DNA from 4 places in the Paenibacillus litoralis genome. Region 3 is predicted to be linked to each of the others. Evidence: predicted binding sites of a transcription regulator. Region 3 holds the regulator's gene; each other region holds the start of a gene.
What was found. Region 3 encodes Rex, which represses fermentation and respiration genes when NADH is low (regulators of the CRP and FNR family bind a similar motif). Its sites were predicted from a motif close to TTGTGAAATATTTCACAA; they were not measured.

Region 1 (5,443 bases), 4.1 Mb from region 3:
GAGGATAAATGGATGAGTATCCGTGCGAAGCTTTCCCAAAATACGGCGATTTTGCTTGAACGCGCGCGCCGGTTCGGCATTGCGGACGAAGTTCTGCTCGCCGGCGTTTCCTCGGGTGACACCGGACCCTTGCAGGCGGCAGCCGCTCAATATTATAGCTACGACGAATTTTATACGTATGCGGAGACGCACGGGGAGCAGCTTGCGGATGCGATCCGAAGCGGCTACCGGATGAAGTTCAATACGCCGGGCGGCGTGCAGCTGTGGCTGAAGGAACGGCTTGGCTTGGAAGCGGGAGCCGATTTCCAAACGCCCGTTACCGGCAAAGTCGAGGGCTTGCTGCTTTCGAACGCGCAGGCGGACCTGCTAAGGGAGACGCTGGCGGTGAACTGGGTCATGCTCGAAGCGGAAGCCGGCGGCGAAGCGGCGGAGCGGAAGGACGGCGATCAAGCCGCCGCTCCGCCAAGCATCCAATCCGGGAGCGGCCTGCGGGCGGTGACCCTGATCATTGGTTCGCTGTATGAGGCCCATTGACGTGATCCTTGCGCCACAAGGCTGGGGTGTTTACATGTCGCCCGACCCCTTGTGAAGGCTGGAGCTATATACGAGAAAAGACCGTGGGACCCGCTGCAGCGGGTCCTACGGTCTTTCTAATATCTCTTTACAGCAAGAGCGGGACTTGGATACCCCGCCGGCGGACTGGCTGGGTAGTGGCAGCAGTGCCGGCATCGGGTCGGACGAAGCGAGCGGGATAGCGGATTTTCGAGTGCTTATTACTCGGTTAGTGGTCTCGTTCGGAGCGATACCGGATTTCGAGGGCGTTATCTGGTCATTTCCGGCAAGGGATCGATCCAAGTAATGGCATAAGACCGCGAAAATCCGCTATTCAGCCAGATGGGCCCGATTGACTGTAAATAACGCCGCGAAAATCCGTTATGACCGACGCAAGCCGGTAGGATATGTACGGCATACGGCTCCCAGCGCACGCTAGGGTGCACCAAAAAACCGCCCTACAGCGGCTTACTCTTCTCCAGCGCATGCTTCAAACGGTCGATGAACAGCCTGGAGGCGATGGAGAAGTGCTTTTCCTCCGAGCGAAGCCATCCTAGATAAATCGGCTTCTGATCGGCCGGCTGCTCCAGCGGAATCGTCACCATATCGCCCTTGGGGTAAGACGGAAGGCCGATAAACGAAAAGTCGAGTCCGATCGTCGCAGCCGAGCCTTCGCTGACGACCTTGCGGATGGTGTCCGTATTGTTGGTGGAGAACAGCACGTTGATCGTCCCGTACCGGGCTTGCACATCCTCCATGTACGCTTTGACCGTTTCGTCTTTATACAGGACAAGCGGAAGTGCGGCCAGGTCGGCATGGCTGATCGACGTACGGAAGGCGAGCGGGGAGTGGCGGCAGACGGCGACGACCATTTTCGCTTCCATCAGCTTGCCGAACGTGAGCCCCTTTAAATCGCGGACATACTCTCCATTCACCACGGTTAACCCGAGGTCCACCCTGTTATGCCGAATGTGATCCAATATTTCGGCCGTGCCTTCCTCAATGATTTCCAAGGCGATGCCGGGATAGTCTTTCTTGAATTCCATGATGGCGTCGACGGCTAGCGATAAGGGCCCCGGAATGGTAGCCATCGCCAAATGGCCCGATTGAGCGCCGGCATAATCGACGGCTTCGTTCTTGAGCTCGCGAACCTTGCTTACGATGTCGAATGCGATCCGGATAATCCTCTGGCCCTCGGCTGTCGGCACGGAGCCCGTTCGGGAGCGCGTAAACAGAACGATGCCGAGCTCCGCCTCCAGGCTGGAAACGGCTTGGCTGACGGCGGAGAGCGTAATATGCGAATTTTGCGCGGCGCCGGTTAAAGAACCCGTTTTGGCCACCTCGACGATACATTCCAGCTGCTCCAGATACATGCGAAATTCCTCCCTGGTCCGTTCGGTAGCCCGCCGTTAGCGATGGCAGGCTTGAATGATTCTCACTATAGCGCTTGTCGGGCGCCCGGGCAAGCTGAACATCGACTTCCCGAAAAGGCAGCCGAAAGAGGCCCTCTTCCGCAGAAGAGAGCCTCCGTTCCGGCATGCTATTTATTTAAACGATGCGTAGCCTTGATCCGCCATTACGACGCTTCCGGTTATGGCTTCGGCTTCCTCCAGAGAAACCAGGTATACCGTTTTGGCAACCGCCTCCGGCTTCGTCAGCTCGCCGCCCATCACTTTTGCGCGCATGCTGTCCAGCATGCCGGCATCCTTATACCCTTGAATGATCGGGGTGTCTACGGCCCCCGGCGCAATCGCAACGACCCGGATGCCGTATGGCGCCAGCTCGAGAGCGGCCGACTTGGACATCATGATAACGGCGCCCTTCGTCGCGTGATAAGCGAATGTTCCCGGCGAGGCCAGGAATCCGAACACGGATGTCGTATTGATGATAACTCCGTTTATGCCGAGCTCCTTCATTTTACGGCCCGCCGCAATAATGCCATAGGCTACGCCGTGCTGGTTGACGTTGATCGTACGGTGGTAGAGATCCATGTTTTGGTCCAGAACGGGACCGGCTCCGCCGATGCCGGCGTTGTTAAACATGACGTCGATGCGTCCGTAAGCGGCGGCCGCCTGCTCCACTAGGGCTTCCACGCTTTCCTGCTTGGATACGTCGACTTGGACGAAGAGGGCTTCTCCTCCTTCTTGCTTGATCCGTTCCACCGTTTCCCGGCCGCCCGCTTCATTGTAATCCGCAACGACGACCCGGTCTCCTTTTCGCGCGAACAGCAAGCTCGCTTCCCTGCCGATTCCGCTTGCTCCGCCTGTAATGACCGCTACGCGTGTAGTTGTAGTCATGACCATTCCTCCTATGAGTGCGTTCTTCTAAATATGCTGCCGACAAAAATGGAGCGGATCCCTTTTCATGTCCGTTCGTCATGCTTCTCCGTGTCCACACCTTGATTATAGGAAGGGATAATGGTTAAGTAAATTTAAGTATTCTTAATCATAGTTAAGTATAACTAAACTGTCGCGCGGGAACGCCTCTCCTTTTTTTTCATTAGGAAATCATGCAAAAATGTCATTTCGCAACGCTTTTATAACAATAATTTTATATCTTGCCTTGCATAAAGTTGACTCGACCCGAAGATTTGAAAAAAATATAAATGTATGCGCTAACATGAAAAAATTTACTTTGTAGTTTTGGGTGTGAAGGATTAGAATAAATAAAGTCAGAAGTCGATGGGCCTTGGATCGTTTCTTTTTATTGTGTGAAAATGTTCACAAAAAAGTTTCAGCGCTGGCAATTACTAGAACTGGATCGAGAAAAGACGGTACAAGGGGATCGCTTCCAAAGGTAACGAAATTAGACACATAGGCATGCAAAGGAGGATTTTCCATGTCAGAAACATTGACGCAACAACCGCCCGCACCAACCACAGCAGTGGCTGCTCGCGGAGAGCTTGACGTGCTTGATCAACTGATGAGGCCCGAGATTCAAAAATCGCTTACCGAGCTGGTCGAGAATTTGCCGAAGCTGGCTGAACTGGTAACGCTGCTGACCAAAGCATACGACGTGGCGGCAACGGTAGCGAACGATCGCGTACTGATCGAGGATTTGAAGGGCGGCTTGGACGAATTCGTGAAGCCGATCCAAGAGAAAGCCAAAGGCATTGCAGCTGCAGCGGTAGAAGCAAGCGACCGCGCCGCTCAATCCGAAAGCGCGACTATCGGCTTGTTCGGCATTCTCAAAATGCTGAAGGATCCGCAAGTTCAAAGCATGCTTCGTTTCTCGCAAGCATTCTTGACCGTACTCGCAGAGAACAAAAAGCAAGGTTAATCCGGCACGAAGTGTCCACTTGAATGGAGGATCAGCATGGCTAAGCAAATTTTAATCATTGGCGGCGGATATGGCGGTTTGTTGACCGCCCTTACGGCGCGTAAATATTTGACGGATGAGGAAGCGGCGATTACGGTCGTCAACCGTACGCCATCTCACCAAATCGTCACCGAGCTTCATCGTCTGGCCGTCGGCGGCTTGAACGAGAAAAATGTAGCGCTCCCTCTGGACAAGCTGCTGCGCGGCAAAAACATCGATCTCAAAATCGATACGGTAGACAGCATCCAATTGGAGCAAAAAACGGTTCAGCTGAGCGGCGGGCTGATGCTGAGCTATGACTCGCTGATCGTAGCCTTGGGCAGCGAAACGGCGTTCTTCGGCATTCCGGGCTTGGAAGAAAACAGCTTCACGCTGAAATCGGTAGACGACGCGAACAAAATCCGCGCGCATGTCGAAGCCCGTCTTGCTGCGTACAGCCAATCGAAGAACAAAGCGGATACAACGTTCGTTATCGGCGGCGGCGGACTTTCCGGTATCGAGCTGATCGGGGAAATGGTCGACACGCTTCCTCAAGTTTGCCTTTCCAAAGGCGTGGACTTCAACGATATTTCGCTCTACTGCGTGGAAGCGGGCCCGAACATTTTGACCGGCTTTGCTCCCGATCTGATCGAACGCGCAAAAGCAAGCCTGGAGAAACGCGGCGTGAAGCTGTTGACAGGCGTTGCCGTTACGGAAGTTCAAGGGACGAACGTTATGCTGAAGGACGGCACGACGATCGAAACGAATACACTTGTTTGGACGGGCGGTGTAACCGGCAATACGGTCGTAGCAAACTGCGGCATCGAAGTAAACCGCGGACGCGCGACGGTTACGCCTACGCTGCAATCGACTTCGCATCCGGAAGTATTCCTGGCCGGCGACAGCGCGGTTGTCATGAGTCCGGAAGGCCGTCCATACCCGCCAAGCGCGCAAATCGCATGGCAAATGGGCGAAACGGTCGGATACAACCTGTTCGCAGCCGAGAAGGGCTTGCCGATGAAAGAATTCAAGCCTGTATTCTCCGGAACGCTTGCAAGCTTGGGCCGTAAAGATGCGATCGGCACGATCGGCGGCAGCCAGCTGAAGCTGAAAGGTACGCCGGCGTCCCTGATGAAAGAGGCAAGCAACGTGCGTTACTTGTCCCACATCAACGGACTTTTCTCCCTGGTTCACTAAAATATCTATATTCAAGAGCTGTCTCCGGATCCGGATGGATTTGGGGGCGGCTCTTTTGTTTGATAGCTCCACGGATTCGGGCTCCGCAAATCACCCATATTGGCGGATGTTGCGCAAACGTACAATCCTTTCCACGCAAGCTTCATATAACGTACCTAGAGGTGGTTGCTTTGTACAAAAAAAGGTACGCTAGCGCGAACATCCGGGGGAAGCTGCGCGTCTGCCGGTATTTGTCCGCCCAAAGGGCGCTGAAACGGCATGTTCCTCATACCGTGTCGCTGACCAAGTCCAATCTCCAGCGCATGGCCGGTTTCTACCGGTCGCTGTACATCAAGCCTGATGTTGGCTCGTTGGGGATCGGCGTGCATAAGCTGAACCGGAGGACAAGCGGCTACGA
Region 2 (5,443 bases), 3.2 Mb from region 3:
ATACCCGGCGATGCATGAAGCGTTGACAAGCATAATATCTTTCATAGACATCCATCTCAATCCCTCCCCAATACTTCGTTATTGTACGGCAGGAAGAAAGAGTCCGTGAGGGCTGGAGTCCTGGCGGGAAAGCAAAAACCTGCCGGCAAGGCGATCGCCTTCGGCAGGTTTTTGCTTTCCGATTACCACGTAACGAACGGCTTCGAGCCCGGTGCCGGGTTCTGAAGCATGTCGACGAAAGGAATCGTGTAGGCGAACAAAATGAGCACCACGACCAGACCGATCCATACGCCCCACCGCTCGAACAGCTTCGGCGTATGCTCCGGCGCTTCCGCCGTTTCTCCGATCGGATATTCCGTGACCCCTTTCGGCTGATTAAGCAAGGCCACGATGTTGTAAATCATCAGGATGACGCCGGCGAACAGAATCATCCCCCCGACCGCCATCGCCACATGGTAAGGCATCCATCCCACTGCATCGGCATTGTCCGAATACGTGGTGTACGCGGTGCGGCGAGGCGACCCCAGCAAACCGACGGCATGCATCGGGCCCGACATGAAGAACATGCCGACCATCCAGATGATCGATTGGATAATGCCCAGCCGGTTCATCCGCGCCGTCAGCACGCGGCCCGTCATCGCCGGAATGAGCCAGTAGGTAATGCCGAAGAACGTCATCGCCACGCTCGTAGCCACCGTCAGATGGAAGTGGCCCGTTACCCAAAGCGTATTGTGCACGACCCCGTTCATCTGGTTGCTCGCATTGATAATGCCGCCCGCGCCGGCCGGAATGAAAATGAGCATGCCCATGAACGGAGCGAAAAAGCGGACGTCTTTCCATGGTAAAAACTTCAGCCAGCCGAACAAGCCCTTTGCGCCTTTGGAGCGGCCGAACGTCTCGAACGAGGCGAACAGCGAAAATGCGGTCATAAGCGACGGCACGACGACCATGAACGTCAGCACGACCTGAATATATTTCCATACGGATGGGATTCCCGGCTCCATCAGCTGATGGTGGAAGCCTACGGGAATCGAGAACAGCAGCAGCAGCAGAAACGACAGGCGAGCGAGCGAATCGCTGAAAATTTTGCCCCCGATAATTTTCGGAATAATGACATACCAGCACATGTACGCCGGCAGCAACCAAAAATAAACGAGCGGATGGCCGAAATACCAGAACAGCGTACGCGAAACCATCACGTCGATCGTGTCCACCCAGCCGAACGACCAAGGGATGAACTGTACGAGCACCGTAGCCGCTACGCCAAGCGTCGCGATCAGCCACATCAGCATCGTGACGACGGCCATGAACGAGAACAGCGGGGTCAGCTTGGACGGATTCGTTTTGCGCCACTGCTTGTAGTTGTAGAACATCCCGAAGCCGCTGAGCCAGCTGCCGACGACGAGGAGCGCAAGCGCAATGTAGAAATACGGCGATGCTTTCATCGGCGCGTAGAACGTATACAGGACGGTCGCCTGATTGAGCAGGATGCAGACGGTTGCGATCACCGTCCCCGCCGCCATCAGCGTAAAACCGGCCCAGCCCAGCTTGCGGGTGAGCGGCAGCAGCTTGCCGCCCAGCGTCTTGGTTACGCCGGAGTACATGAAGCCGATGATGAAAAAAGTCGTAAAGACGAGCGCCATCAGCACCCCGTGCGCGGTGAGCAGCTGGTAATAGCCGATGTTCAGCGGCAGCTCGATCATCCCGCCGCGGACGAGCCCCTGCAGCATGCCGGCAATGCCGCCCAGCAGCAGCGCCGCGAAGGCAAAAAAGATATGGACGAGCGTCAGTGCCGCATCGCTCCGCTCGAAGCGCAATTCATTCGTAAACACCGTATCGGCGAGCGATTTGGTTTCTTCGGGCATATAAGGTTCGCGTATGATCATCGTTTATCATCCTCTCTATTTCACAATGATCGTCGTGGCCATGAATTGATGGCCGACGCCGCAATACTCATTGCAAAGAATCAAATATTCGCCGGGCTTTTTGAAGGTGTAGGTCAAATGATTGATCTGGCCGGGAACGACCATCATGTTGACGTTCGTTCCGGGGATTTGAAAGCCGTGCACGACGTCCGTGCTCGTCACCTGAAAATGAATCGTAGCCCCTGCGGGAACCTCCATTTTCTCGGGATTGAAGCCGAAGGCGAGAGCAATCATATAGGCGTTGTATTCGTTGTCGCCGATTTTCTCAAGCCCCGGTTTGTCGAAGGGCGGCGTCTGCGCGACCTTCTCGGGATCGATCGTATGATGATGCTCCGAGGTCGGCGGCGCCATCCCTCTTGCGAACGTGCCGATTCCAAGCACGATCAGAAATACGGCCAGCATCGATAGCCCGAATACCAGCCACATTTTTTCAAGGCGGTGAATGTTCATTGTGGGTTCCTCCTAAACGTTTTGCGGATGCAAAACGACATCGTAAGCATAAGCCGCGTTTTCCGGCAGGAAAACGACTTCGTAAGCATAGACTGCGTTTTGCGGATGCAAAACGACTTCGTAAGCATAAGCCGCGCTTTCCGGCAGGAAAGCGGCCGGCGAATCATCGTAAGCTATTGCGCTCCGCTACGACCTTGCGATAAACAAGAAAAATACGGCCGCCCAGGTTACGACCAGGAATGCTCCCAGCAGCATAACCGACGCGAACGTTCCTCTCAGATCGTGGTCGTCGTGAGAATCTTTTCGTTTGCTCATAGCGCTGCCTTCCTTTCTGCTTGCGGATTCGGCCCTGCGCCAGAGCGGCGGGTCCGTCGAAGACAGCTTCATTGTACGTTGCGTCCGCATCCCGCTCTGTGACGGATGTCACAACAGGGCGCCGTGATTTGTTACACCTTTGTGTCCGATAAGCCAATCCGTCGGCAAGCGCCGTTCCTCACCGGCAAGGCTTGATTGCAGCGCCTGAACGGGTTTGAAGGCATTCCAAATCTGTGACATTTCTCACAAAAGACAAAAGCGGATTTTCGGTATACTACTACCAACAGGCTGGGAGGGATTCGAAATGGAGACGAACTGTCCGACTGCGCAACCGAACAATCCGATGGGGAACTCGCACTGCTTCTCGCAGGAGCATCTGCAGAAGCTGTTCGGCGCGATGCAGGCGGCGAAGGTGCCGGCGGGTACGTATTTGTATTGGGAAGGCGATGCGGCGGATAAGCTGTATTACGTCCGTTCGGGGAGAGTCAAAATGACGAAGGCGAACAGCGAAGGCAAGCAGTTTATGATGTACATGTTCCAGGAAGGCGATTTTTTCGGACAGCTCGATCCGTATTTCGATTCCAGGCAAGCCTTTAACGCGCTCACGGTGGAGGATTGCTGGATCGGCACGATAGCGAAGCCCGAGCTGGAGACGCTGCTATGGCAGCAAGGGGAGCTTGCGGTTGCGTTTATGAAGTGGATGGGGCTCATGCATCGCATGACGCAAACGAAATTTCGCGACATGATGCTGTACGGAAAGCCCGGCGCGCTATGCTCCACGCTGATCCGTATGGCCAACACGTTCGGCGCGAGGCAGGGTGACGACATTTTCATTTCGGAGAAGCTGACCAATACGGACTTGGCCGAATATATCGGCGCCGCCCGCGAAAGCGTCAACCGGATGCTGGCCGATTTGCGCAAAGCGAACGTGATTGAATACGAGAACGGCTATATTACGATTAAAAACATCGATTATTTAAGAAACATATGCCATTGCGACAACTGCCCGACGGAAATTTGCCGGCTGTAGCGCAGCGGCTTTTTTTCGTTTGCCGGCGACCTTTTTGGTTGCATGTTCGTTGAAAAACTTTTATGCTATCTTGTAAAGAACGACGTACATTTTCATTTAAGAAGGGAAGTATCAGCATGAGCGTACATCACGCCATTTCGGAACACTCACGCCGCCAAGCCTCGCGGATCGAAAACTTCAACCGGCTGGACGGCTTGCGCGAGCAGCATATCGAGGAAGCCGTTGCCAAATGCGTACGGGGGGAAGCGTTCACGGTTGCGGCCATTAACGAAATAACGGCGGCGATCAACGAGCTTGCAAGACAAGGCATCGTGCCGACTCGCCGATCAGTCACGGAGCAAATGGTGCGGGATTATGCGGAATCGTTAAAAAATAGCTAAAAATCCGGCGCTCGAGCAGCCTTACCGGATGTCCAGCTTCGTCAGAATCGCGTACTCGTCCGGGTAAATAAGCATGTGGGTCGTCAATCCGACGATCCTGAACAGCTTTTGATAGTGGGCGTTCATCCCGTAAGCGTACGTTTGGCGCCCCGCCTTCGCCCCGCTCCGAACAATGCGGATCAGCAGGGCGATTCCCGCGCTGTTGATATACGGCACTCCGGTAAAGTTCAAAATCAGACTCGTTCCGCCTTCGCCTAACGGCTCGTTCCATGCATGAAGGCCCAGCAGCCTTTCTTCCGCTTGCTTGGTCAAGTCGCCCTTCATATCGACGATAAGCGCGCTGCCTGCGCTGCGTACTCCTGCTTCAAACGATCCTTCCATCCCGATCCCCCTTAACGCTTCTCTGAAATTGAATTTCCATGTACGACTGCCCGTCTTCCGCTCCTACCCGGTATTCATCCGCCAGGGAAGCGATCAGGAACAAGCCCCAGCCGCGCGGATTTTCCGAATCCCAAGGGTCGGCTCCTCCTAGCTTGCCGTTCGGCAAGCCGATTCCTTGTCCCTCGTCATAGATGCGAAAAACGATCGTTTCATCGCTAGCCGTCATCGTCACGCGAACCCGTTTCCCGGATACGTTCGCATGCGCATGCTCGATTGCATTCAGGCAAGCTTCCGATACGGCAGTCGCCATATCCTCGATGCGATCCGCCGCTTCATGCATCTCTTGGACGGTTTCCCGTATCTGTTCGGTTATCGTTTTCTCCTGGCCGTAAATACTTTCGATCTGCCATTCCGCTTGCCGAGATTCGTCCGTTTCCATGCTTGCCCTCCTTTCCTTCAGAAGAAAGCAGTCCCATGCCGCTCCGCCCGACACTTGGAGTAAGGCCCAGAGGCCTGATGACTTACCCCAGCAGTTTGTTGCGTAACTCGGAATCCGGGAGGATGCCGTATTCGGTTCTTAGCATCGATTCCAGTCGGTCATACCATTCCCTAGCCTCGCTTTTGCGTCCTAGAGCCCGTACGGACCGGATCATCGCATGAAAGGCTTGCTCCTTGTATGGAGACAGACGAAGCCATGCCTTCGCGACCGATTCCGCCCGGTCGTACTGCTTACCGCCGTAAGCGGCTTCCCACAGTTTTTGCAGCAGGCCCTCCTGATCATCCAGCAGTTGCTCGCGCATCAAGTCCAGCCAGTCGGCGTTCAGCGCGGCCGGCAGCAGCTCCCCGTAAAGCTGGGACGCTTCCTCCATCAATTCGACGGCCAGCTCCTGCTCGCCGGCATTCCATAAGTTGCCGCCGACCTTGACGAGCGTCCGGTATTTCTCTACATCGACATAATCGAA
Region 3 (5,443 bases):
TGAGAGAATTTTCCGCTGTTATCGTCAGCTCCTGCCAGCACATTCTCGATGCGCTTAAGCTGCTCGCCAAGAAAAAATATTTGCAAATCGCCGAGCATTCGGTGCAAATCAACAGCCTCGAGAACGAAGGAGACCGCTTGATGCGCGAAGGCATTCGTCAAATTTTCCTCGAGCAAAAAGATCCGTACCAAGATTTCAAGCTGAAAGAATTGTACGAGCGTCTCGAGCAAACGACGGACGCCTGCGAAGACGTCGCCAACATTCTTGAAAGCATCGTCCTGAGATACTCTTAATCCACAGCCTATCGCCCTGTTGTCCGGATAAGTCCGGCTGCAGGGCTTTTTTGTTTGAGCCTTGAACATCCCAGTCAGCCGGCCGAGTAGAAGAAGCCGGCGATACTCATACTAAGCCTTACGAACATTCAGATTGCGAGGCTACCTGAACATGATGCTTTGGCAGTTGTCGGAACACGAAACCGCAGCCGTAATCATCGGCGTCTTCTTTGGAATTTTGGCGAGAATTCTCATGCTCCGCACCGATTACCGTCAATACCCCACGCATCCGCACGGGAAGATCATTCATTTGGCACTGGGCGTCATTGCAGCCGGACTCGGAGCCGTCGCCGTTCCCTCCCTGCTCGGCAAAAACTATACGGCCATCACCTTCCTGTCGCTTGCTGCGCAGCAGTTTCGAGACGTACGCAATATGGAACGGCAAACCTTGACCCAAGTGGACAAAATGGAACTCGTCCCCCGCGGCACGACGTATATCGAGGGCATCGCCATGGTGTTCGAGGGGCGAAATTATCTCGTGATATTCAGCGCGTTCGTTTCCTCGCTGTTCGGCATTTTATTCGAATGGTATTGGGGCATCGTCGCAGGATTGCTGTCACTCTTCGTTTCCAAGTGGTTCCAATCCGGCAAAAATCTCGGACAAATCACGGAAATACGGACGGCCGAAGTCCGGCTGGACGGTCCCGATCTGTTCGTGGATTCGGTTTACATCATGAACGTCGGCCTGGAGAGCGACCGCCGGATCATCGCCGAGCACGCCCTCGGACTGCTCGTCATTCCCAAAAATGCCAACGTAAAAGTAACGCTTGCCAACTTGGGCCAACGTCAGGCTATTTTGCACAACATGTCTACCATATTGGGCGTATACCGCGATTCCGGGGAGCCCTCTCTCCTGCCGATGGCCAAGCTTGACCTCGAAAGCGGAGTGCTTGCCGTCTTTTTGCTACCGAGAATAAAGAACGAGACGCTGGCCTTAAACGTGCTTAAACGCGTTCCGGTGCTCGAGAATGCCATTCGCTTACCGTCGGAGTTCGCAGGCGAGACAAGCAAGGAGGCTTGAGGGAAATGGCCAAAATCGTAGCCGTCGTCGTCTATAGAGCGGAGCAGGTTGACGGAGGAGCGCCGATTTTTATCGCGGAAGGCCCGGTGGAACAACAGCAGCTGGCCTTTTCTCTGGAAAAAATATTGGATGCAAATGCGCATGATTTGAAAAACGGGGTTATCATTCTGGTCGATCATTCCTAACGCGGAAGCTGCCGGAACGATTCTTGGATCCGGCAGCCACAACCTTTGTCTACATTCAGGTTATTCACTTCCGGGATAGCGAGGTGAGGGCAGGAATCCGCCAGCATTCCCCGTTTTGCCGAATTGAGCTCCCATGCAACCAAGATAAACGAAAAAGACCCGCAAACCTGCGGAATGCAGGCTTACAGGTCTCCGTGACGGAAAGGATCAATCCAAATAATACGCCAGACTTTGCAGCTCGGTCGTAAAATCGGCATGGTGTACGCGCACTTCGTTCGGTACCTTGATGATAACCGGCGCGAAATTCAGTATCGCCTCGATGCCGGCTTTGACGAATTGGTCCGCGACGTTCTGCGCCTCACCCGCCGGCACCGTGATGATGCCGATGCGCACCTTCAGCCGGTAAATGGTCTCGATCAGCTCGCTCATCGGCTGAACGGCCAAGTTGTTGATACGGGCGCCGATCTTATCCGGCATCACGTCGAAAACGGCGACGATCTTCATATTATCGCGTAAATAAGCGTTATAATTGCTGAGCGCCCGCCCGAGATTTCCCGCTCCTACCAACGCAACGTTTATGTGCTGGTCCAGCTTCAGAATTTGCCGTATTTTCTCGATCAGATACACGACATCGTATCCGATCCCTTTCTTGCCGAATTCCCCGAAATAAGCTAAATCCTTGCGGATCTGCGCGGGATTGAGTTCCAGCTTCTGACCCAGGTCCTGCGAAGAAACGGTTTGCACGTTTTTCATGTTCAGCTCGTTCAGAAAGCGCAGGTAAATGGGTAGACGCCGTACGACCGCTTCCGATATTTTCAGCGATTTCATCCGTGCTCCTCCTCCATCCATTCCTTGATTCTCGGAACGAGCCGATTCGTGTTCATATGTTCGATTTTGGGTCCGGGCAGCGAGTACAGAAAATATTTGCCGTAATGCGTCTCGAGCACGCGCGTATCGTAAATGACGACGATTCCGCGGTCGCTGGCGGTCCGCACAAGCCGTCCGAAGCCTTGCTTGAACCGGATGACCGCCTGCGGCACCGAAAGCTTCATAAACGGGTTCTGATTCGCTTTCTTGAGGTTCTCGCATTTGGCCTCGACAACCGGATGCGTCGGCGGCTGAAAAGGCAATCTGACAATCGCCAGACAGCTGAGCGCATCGCCGGGTATATCTACGCCCTCCCAGAAGCTGCTTGTGCCTAAGAGGACTGCGGCGGCGCTATCCTGGAACATCCTGGTCAGCTTGCTCCGGTTACTGCTGTCGATCCCCTGCCCCAGCACCTGGATGTTCTCGGTCGACAATCTTTCCTTGAGCAATCCGTGTACGAGCTTGAGCATTTTATACGAAGTGAACAGAACCAGCATGCGTCCTTTCGTTTGCGACGCAATATCGCCGAGCGATTCAACCAGCTTATCGAGGAAAACCGCATCGCCGGTTTGCCCCTTGATGGTAGGGAAATCGCGCGGAATGACGACGAGCGCCTGCTTCCGGTAATTGAACGGCGACGGCAGCATGACGGTGCGAAGCTTATCTTCCCGGTCGGTTCGCAAACCGAGCTGCTCGGCTGTATAATCGAATTTCTTATCCACGGACAGTGTTGCCGATGTCAATATTATACTATCCTTCACATTGAAAAAATACTGCTGAAGCATATCGCTCACATCGGTCGGAACGCATACGAGCTGCAAGGACTTCGCCTTGTACGTAGCGCTGGCCTCCAGCCAGTATACGTAGCTCGCTTCCGTTCTTTTCATGAAGAAGCGCACCGCATCGCGCTGCTTGTAGAGCGTCTTAACCGTTCCGTTCAGATCGGTAACGATGCTCTGCACGTCAAGCTCATCTAATTCCTTTAGCGTGACCAGCATCTTTTCGATTTTTTTCAAGCTGTCGGTTAAGCCGGTATACAGATTGTCCTCGATTTCCTGCAGCTGTTCCCAGTGGGACGGCAGCGAGTCTTCCTTGATCCGAAGCACCAGTTGACCCAATTCTGCCGAGCTCGAGTCATGCTGTCTGATCAGCACCTCATAGAGCTGCGAGGTCAGTTGATCCCACTGCTCCTTCACCTGCACCATGGCCGAGTACGTATCGTCTATGAGCCGCGACCAATCCGCCGCTTTCTCCGCGAGCTCTCCGTCCGCCCGGGATAACCGCATCTTCAAGAGCGGCAACTGCCCCGTTTTGCTGTCCTTATAAAGCCAGGTAAGCGCGCCGACGAACCCCATATATTGCGCTTCGATGCCGAGATGCTTGCTCGCCACGTCTTCGAAATGGTGCGCTTCATCGATCACCAGGTGCTTATAGGACGGCAGCAGCCGGTTTTCGGCCACGATATCGGTAAACAGCATGGAGTGATTGGTGATGACGACGTCCGCCAAATTCGCCTCGTTGCGCGCGCGGTGATAGAAACATTTTTTAAACCAAGGGCAGGCCCGGTTCAAGCAGGAATCGGCGTCGCTGGAGACCGTCCCCCATACGTCGTTGCCGCGCCCCGTAAAATGCAGCTCCTCATCGTCTCCGTGCTTCGTATCGCTTAACCAGACGATCATCTGGGCAGCCGTCAGCCGTTCTTCTTTGCCGTATTCGAAATCGTGAGTCACGATCTTTTGCTCGAATTTACGCAAGCACAAGTAATGGCTTCGTCCCTTCAGAACGGCAGCTCGAAAAGGTACGGGGAAAATGTCGTGCAGAAGCGGCACATCCCGCTGGCGAAGCTGCTCCTGCAAATTGATCGTATGCGTGCTGACAAGCACCTTCTTGTCTTCTTTGATGCCGTAAAAAAGTGACGGCAGCAAATAGCCGAGCGATTTGCCCGTACCCGTACCCGCTTCGATCATAAGATGACGATCCTTCGAGAACGACTCGTTCACTTCCTTGATCATCAAATCCTGGGATTCGCGTTCCTCATAAACCTCGAACCTGCGCTTGAGCGATTCTTTGAAATGATTGTAAAACTGATCGAAATCCAATTTGGCCAAGGCGGAAGCTTCCGCATCTTCCCGTATCGGTTCCTCGTCGCCCCAGTCGTCCACATTCAAGGCAAACTGCCTGTGAAACCGGTAATGCTCACGATCCGGCGCAGCGGATTGCTCCTTCCGCACAAGCAGCTCGTTCATGAACCATCCCAAATCGCTCGGGTCGTCATCGAAAATTTGCGAAATCCGCTGCACGGCGATGAGCGGAAGATCTTCAAACCTCTGCAGGCACTTCAGCCATACCTCTGCGGTCGCAAGCGCGTCGGAATCCGCCTGATGCGGACGGTCGTGAGGAATGTCGAGCGATTGGCAAACCATGGACAACTTCAGGCTCGGCAAAGACGGGAAGCAGATGCGGAGCATATCCGTCGTATCGAGCACGCGCCCGTCGAACGACGAGTAACCGCTCAAATCGAGGGCCCGCTGCAAAAAGGCGAGATCGAAGCCCACATTATGGGCAACCAGCACGCTGTCCTGCAATCTCCTTTGCATCTCTCCGATTACATCTTCGATGGGCGGGGCGTCCGCTACCATCTCGTCGTCAATGCCCGTTAATGTACAAATATAAGAAGGTATACGTATCCCCGGTTTCACGAGGGACGTATACCTGTCGGTGATTTGCCTATTTTCGATAATGACGAGTCCTACCTGAATAATTTCGTCTGCAGGTTGGGTGCCGGTCGTTTCGAAATCGAGTATGGCGAATTTCACTCCGTATTCCAGTCCCTTCTTCTATATCAAGGCTTCGCTCGGAAGCTGTTTGGATGCATGAGTCTATCCCTTAGCATACCAGACATTGAAGAGGAAAGGAAAGGAGCAGTTTTCGGAAATTTACTGTCTTTTTGACCAACCCACCAGTTGAAAGGCGTCGTCGACGCAAGTCGGATCGGAACGGTAAGCCATTTTGAAGTACTCGTAAGCCTTATCCATATT
Region 4 (5,443 bases), 3.7 Mb from region 3:
GGAATCAGCGAGCGCGCGGAACGTATCGCTTTGGCGACGCCTCCCGCTCCCTTGATGTGATTGTCCTTGATCATCACGGCATCGTACAGTCCGAACCGGTGGTTATGCCCGCCGCCGACGCGTACGGCGTACTTTTCCAGCATGCGGTGGCCAGGCGTTGTTTTGCGCGTGTCGACCAGCCTAACCGGCAGGCCTTCGAGCGCTTCTACGAACTGCCTTGTTCTTGTAGCGATTCCGGAAAGCCTCTGCATCAAGTTCAGAGCAAGCCGTTCTCCAAGCAAAATGCTTCGCGTGCTCCCTTCCACCTCGATCAGCACCGTCCCTTTGACCGCCGGACTGCCTTCTGCGGCCACCGCCTTAAAGCGGAGGCTCGGATCGACCTCGCGGAAGACGGCCTCAGCGACCGGGATGCCGCATATGACGCCGTCCTCCTTGACATGAAGAATACCTTTAGATTGATGGTCTAAAGGTATTGTCGTCATCGTCGTCATGTCGCCTGAACCGATATCTTCATCCAGCCAAACCCGTATTTGTCTCCGCAGCGTTTCGTTATGTAGTTCCAGCATTGAAATTCACTCCTCAAGCGTTTCGCAAGAAACGCAGCATCGTAAGCGGCAGTTCGGTAAGAATAGCGTTTCATCAGTAAAAAAGCGCCGTAAGAAGCAGTCCTGAGGAGCTGCTTCTTAACCGTTTCACCCGAAACCCCAATTGTTACGCAGGGCGCAAGCTCTACACTTGCTCCTCGATGACGCCGTTATCACGGCTGAACACCAAATGCTTATGCCAACGCTCATCATCGCGCTGCGGGAAATCCTCCCTGCAGTGGCCTCCTCGGCTTTCTTCGCGCATTAACGCCGCACGCGTCGTGAGCAGTGCGCACGTTAATAGGTTGGCGAATTCGTATTCCTCGCGTTTGCTGAGCAGGGACGTAAAAACGTTTAGCTGACGCTGCAGCTCTTCGTATCCCTTTTCCAGCATCTTGCCGGAACGGAAGAGTCCTACATAGCGCAGCATAATTTTCTGCAGCTTGAGCCGCTTCTCTACGAACGGTTGACTAAGCGGTTCCGTGCGCGAAAGCGAAGGCCGGAGCTCCGGACAAGCGCCCGCAACCGGCTCCAGCTGGCCGATCCGTTCAATGATGCGCCGCCCGAAGACGATCGCTTCGGAAAGCGAATTGCTTGCCAGCCGATTTGCGCCGTGAACGCCCGTAGAGGAAGCTTCGCCGCAAGCGAAAAGCCGCTTTACGTTCGTTTCCCCGTAAAGGTCCGTCTTGACGCCTCCCATCATATAGTGCGCAGCAGGAGCGACCGGGATCCAATCCGTCGTCAAGTCCAAGCCGTATTTCATGCATGTTTCGTAGATGGTCGGAAACCGGTGTTTTACCATGTCGGAAGGTTCGTGGGTTACATCGATATATACGAAGGTCGACTTCGTCAGTTCCATTTCGCTTACGATAGCGCGGGCGACAACGTCGCGCGGCGCGAGCTCCAGCTGCTCGTGATAACGCTCCATAAAGCGTTCCCCGTTAATGTTGCGCAAATACGCGCCTTCGCCCCGCACCGCCTCCGAGATAAGAAAGCGCGGCGCGCCCGGATAGCACAGCACGGTCGGATGAAATTGCACGAACTCGACATCGCGAATTTCGGCTCCCGCGCGGTACGCGATCGCTATGCCGTCCGCGGTAGCGATCTCCGGATTGGTCGTATAACGGAACAACTGACCGGCTCCTCCCGTACAAAGAACCGTTGCGTTGCCCTGGACGTAGACGCGCTGCCCGTCCGGCTTTTGGACGATCGCGCCGAAGCACTCGCCTTTATCGGTCACCAGGTCGATAACGAAGTGCTCGTCCCATACTTCAATATTCGGATGCTGCATGGCCTTCTCGGAGAGAGCCCGAACGATTTCAAAGCCTGTCGCGTCGCCGTTCGCATGCAAAATGCGGCGCTGGCTATGCGCGCCTTCCTTGGTCAGCGCCAGCTCGCCGTTCTCGACATCAAACTGCGTGCCCATCTGAATTAAGTCCTTAACGCCTTCCGGCCCTTCGTAAACAAGGACTTCTACCGCATTCATCGAACATAAGCCGGCACCGGCAAACAGCGTGTCCTTCAAGTGATAATCCGGCGAATCCTCGTCGGAAATGACCGCCGCAATACCTCCCTGCGCATACCTCGTATTGCTCTCCATCAGCGATTTCTTCGTTATCATGAGCACTTTGCGGGTTTCCGCCGCTTTAATCGCCGTAAACAGGCCGGCAATGCCGGCGCCAATTACCATGACGTCGGTCTGCACCTTCGGCAGTTGACGATGATCGATATCGACCAGGTATCGCGGTATCATTGTGTCATTTCACCTTTCGGAAGCGCGAGACTGTCAAGAGCTCGCCCTTTATAAACATCCAAGGAATAGAAACGATGCTGAGGGGAAGAGGAAGCGGTTACGCCGGTTTCGAATAACCGCCGCTCCTCAAAAGGAAGCAGCGCATGCTACTTCACCTGCAGCATGCGCTCTAAGGAAGCCCTCGCCTTATCGGCGACTTGCGGCGGTACATAAATTTGCGGAGACATCGTCTCCAGGCATTTGACGACCTTCTTCAGGTTGTTCACTTTCATGTTAGGACAGACCAAATATTTCGTAGCAAAATGGAACGTCTTATTCGGGCTGTCCATCCGCAGCTGATAGCCCGTTCCGTCTTCCGTTCCGACGATAAACTCCTGGCAATCCGATTCGCGGCAATATTTGATGATTGCGGTCGTGCTGCCTACGAAATCCCCCAGCTTAACAACCTCGGGCCGGCACTCGGGATGAACGACGAATTGCGCGTTCGGATACTGGGCCTTCATTTCTTCAACGTCCTTGACAGTTAGCATGTCGTGGGTGTTGCAGTAGCCTTCCCAGATGATCATTTTCTTGTTCGTGAATTTAGACACATAGTCGCCCAGGTTTTTATCCGGCACCCAAATAATTTCCTCCGCATCCACGGATTCGATTACCTTGATGGCATTGGCGGACGTACAGCAAATGTCCGTTTCGGACTTCACATCTGCCGACGTATTAATGTAAGCGACGACTTTGGCGTTAGGATGCTGTTTCTTTAGCGCCCGCAAACCGTCGACGTTTACCATGTCCGCCATCGGACAACCGGCCCGCTCGTCGGGGATAATAACCGTTTTGTTCGGAGCCAAAATTTTGGCGCTTTCCCCCATGAAATGAACGCCGCAGAAAACGATGACGTCTGCATCGGTCGATGCGGCCTTCTGGGCAAGCAAGAACGAATCGCCGCGGAAATCCGCGACCTCCTGAATCTCATCCCGCTGGTAATAATGAGCCAAAATGATCGCGTTTCGTTCCTTCTTTAGCTGTAGAATCCGCTCTTTCAGTTCCCGGTTTTGCTCTGCCTTTCTCTCTAGAGCTAAAGCCTCCATGCAGGCTCTCCCCTTCCATGCAATTTAGTAAGAACAGAAAAGGCTTCGTACCGCACCGATACCGTCGCTTGTGATAAAACGCACAAGCTAAGCCGCTTCTCGTACCTTATGTTTAGTTTAAACCTAATTTACACATTCTTAATGCGGGTGTCAATCTTGTTTTCCCGCCAAAAAGGGAAAAATCCGGCGCCGCCGATCAGGCTGCTCCGGATTTCTCTCGATCCCTTTATTCTTCCTTGTCATCCTTCTTATCGCGCTCGAAATCAAGCTTATTCGAGTCGCTTTGGAAGTCTTGGCCAAGGATATTTACTTTCACATCGTCGCTGTCGGAGCCGGCAATGCCGCCTTTTTCGATCAGATCGACGATTTGGTCTTTGTCCAACGTTTCGCGTTCGATCAACGTCTTCGCAATCAAATGTACCTGATCGCTGTGCGTCTCGAGAATTTTGCGCGCCCGCTCGTAGCAAGTACGAATCAGGCTTTGCATCTCTTGATCGATCTCATACGCGATAGCATCGCTGTAATTTTGCTCGTGACCGAAATCGCGTCCCAGGAAAACTTGACCGCCTTGCGCAGTACCGAACTGAAGCGGTCCAAGCTTATCGCTCATGCCGTAATCGACAATCATGCTACGCACGATTGCAGTTGCCTTACGGAAGTCGTCATAGGCACCCGTCCCGATTTCACCGATAAACACTTCCTCCGATACCCGTCCGCCAAGCAAACCGGTAACTTGATCGAGGAGCTCGTTCTTGGTGGTTACAAGCGGATCCTCCGCTTCCTTCGGCAGCGTAATGACATAGCCTCCGGCGCGTCCGCGCGGTACGATCGTAACGCGGTGAATCATATGGGCATCGCGCGCATGGTAACCGATGATCGCATGACCCGCTTCGTGGTAAGCGATCGTCTTCTTGTCGCGATCGCGGATAATGCGGCTTTTCTTCTGCGTACCCACGATGACGCGGTCGAAAGCTTCTTCGATCTCGCTCATCGAGATGTCTTTGCGGTTCCGTCTTGCGGCAATCAGCGCCGCTTCGTTAAGCAAATTCTCCAAGTCCGCGCCGGTAAAGCCGGTCGTATAGCGTGCAAGGGAATCCAGCTTGACGTCTTTGCCCAGCGGCTTGTTGCGCGCATGGACTTTGAGCACCGCTTCACGGCCTTTGACGTCCGGACGGTCAACCGTAATTTGACGGTCAAAACGGCCTGGACGCAGAAGCGCAGGGTCGAGAATATCCGGACGGTTGGTAGCGGCAACGATGATGATGCCTTCGTTGGCGCCGAAGCCGTCCATTTCGACGAGCAACTGGTTGAGCGTTTGCTCGCGCTCGTCATGCCCGCCGCCGAGACCGGCGCCGCGCTGACGGCCGACTGCGTCGATCTCGTCGATAAAGATGATACAAGGCGCGTTTTTCTTCGCATTTTCGAACAGGTCGCGAACGCGGGATGCGCCGACGCCGACGAACATTTCCACGAAATCGGAACCGGAAATACTGAAGAACGGTACGCCGGCTTCGCCGGCAACTGCGCGCGCTAGCAACGTTTTACCGGTACCCGGAGGACCCACAAGCAATACGCCCTTCGGAATGCGTGCGCCGACAGCCGCGAATTTACGCGGGTCTTTCAGAAACTCGACGACTTCGACAAGTTCTTGCTTCTCTTCGTCCGCACCGGCCACGTCTTCGAACGTGACGCGCTTCTTCTCTTCGTTGTACAAGCGGGCTCGGCTCTTGCCGAAATTCATCACCTTGCCGCCGCCGCCTTGGGCTTGGTTCAACAGGAAGAAAAACAGGACGAATATAATCACAAAAGGAATGATGGAGGTTAGAAAGGAGATCCAAATACTATCCCCGTCCATCTTCTCATAGACTTCCTTCTGTACTTTGCTGTTCTCGATTAGCTCAAGGACCCGATCGTCGATCGGCGCGCGAGTCTTGAAGCTCTTGCCCGAGGCGTATTTCCCTTTAATAATATAGGTATAGCCCTCAGGTTTAACCGATACTTCCTGGATTTTGTTGTCCCCT

Region 1: the regulator Rex is predicted to act here: its motif matches at 3,261-3,278, upstream of ACKGJP_RS36380 (DUF1641 domain-containing protein).
Region 2: the regulator Rex is predicted to act here: its motif matches at 2,922-2,939, upstream of ACKGJP_RS30290 (cytochrome c oxidase subunit 2A).
Region 4: the regulator Rex is predicted to act here: its motif matches at 3,491-3,508, upstream of nadA (quinolinate synthase NadA).

Annotation. Positions count from the first base shown of each region.
Region 1 is NZ_CP176395.1:8,612,422-8,617,864, reverse strand. It holds gene ACKGJP_RS36400 (ABC transporter ATP-binding protein) at 1-16, shown strand, start outside; gene ACKGJP_RS36395 (hypothetical protein) at 13-534, shown strand; gene ACKGJP_RS36390 (LysR family transcriptional regulator) at 1,011-1,925, opposite strand; gene ACKGJP_RS36385 (SDR family NAD(P)-dependent oxidoreductase) at 2,097-2,849, opposite strand; gene ACKGJP_RS36380 (DUF1641 domain-containing protein) at 3,391-3,831, shown strand; gene ACKGJP_RS36375 (NAD(P)/FAD-dependent oxidoreductase) at 3,868-5,046, shown strand; gene ACKGJP_RS36370 (YheC/YheD family protein) at 5,217-5,443, shown strand, end outside.
Region 2 is NZ_CP176395.1:7,188,216-7,193,658, forward strand. It holds gene ACKGJP_RS30275 (hypothetical protein) at 1-55, opposite strand, end outside; gene ACKGJP_RS30280 (b(o/a)3-type cytochrome-c oxidase subunit 1) at 183-1,865, opposite strand; gene ACKGJP_RS30285 (cytochrome c oxidase subunit II) at 1,902-2,375, opposite strand; gene ACKGJP_RS30290 (cytochrome c oxidase subunit 2A) at 2,562-2,690, opposite strand; gene ACKGJP_RS30295 (Crp/Fnr family transcriptional regulator) at 2,995-3,720, shown strand; gene ACKGJP_RS30300 (DUF2533 family protein) at 3,837-4,100, shown strand; gene ACKGJP_RS30305 (STAS domain-containing protein) at 4,122-4,481, opposite strand; gene ACKGJP_RS30310 (ATP-binding protein) at 4,465-4,920, opposite strand; gene ACKGJP_RS30315 (BTAD domain-containing putative transcriptional regulator) at 5,003-5,443, opposite strand, start outside.
Region 3 is NZ_CP176395.1:3,962,478-3,967,920, reverse strand. It holds gene ACKGJP_RS16185 (DUF47 domain-containing protein) at 1-293, shown strand, start outside; gene ACKGJP_RS16180 (YIEGIA family protein) at 445-1,353, shown strand; gene ACKGJP_RS16175 (capping complex subunit for YIEGIA) at 1,359-1,538, shown strand; gene ACKGJP_RS16170 (redox-sensing transcriptional repressor Rex) at 1,746-2,366, opposite strand; gene dinG (ATP-dependent DNA helicase DinG) at 2,363-5,221, opposite strand; gene ACKGJP_RS16160 (tetratricopeptide repeat protein) at 5,342-5,443, opposite strand, start outside.
Region 4 is NZ_CP176395.1:300,011-305,453, reverse strand. It holds gene nadC (carboxylating nicotinate-nucleotide diphosphorylase) at 1-566, opposite strand, end outside; gene nadB (L-aspartate oxidase) at 730-2,337, opposite strand; gene nadA (quinolinate synthase NadA) at 2,484-3,422, opposite strand; gene ftsH (ATP-dependent zinc metalloprotease FtsH) at 3,649-5,443, opposite strand, start outside.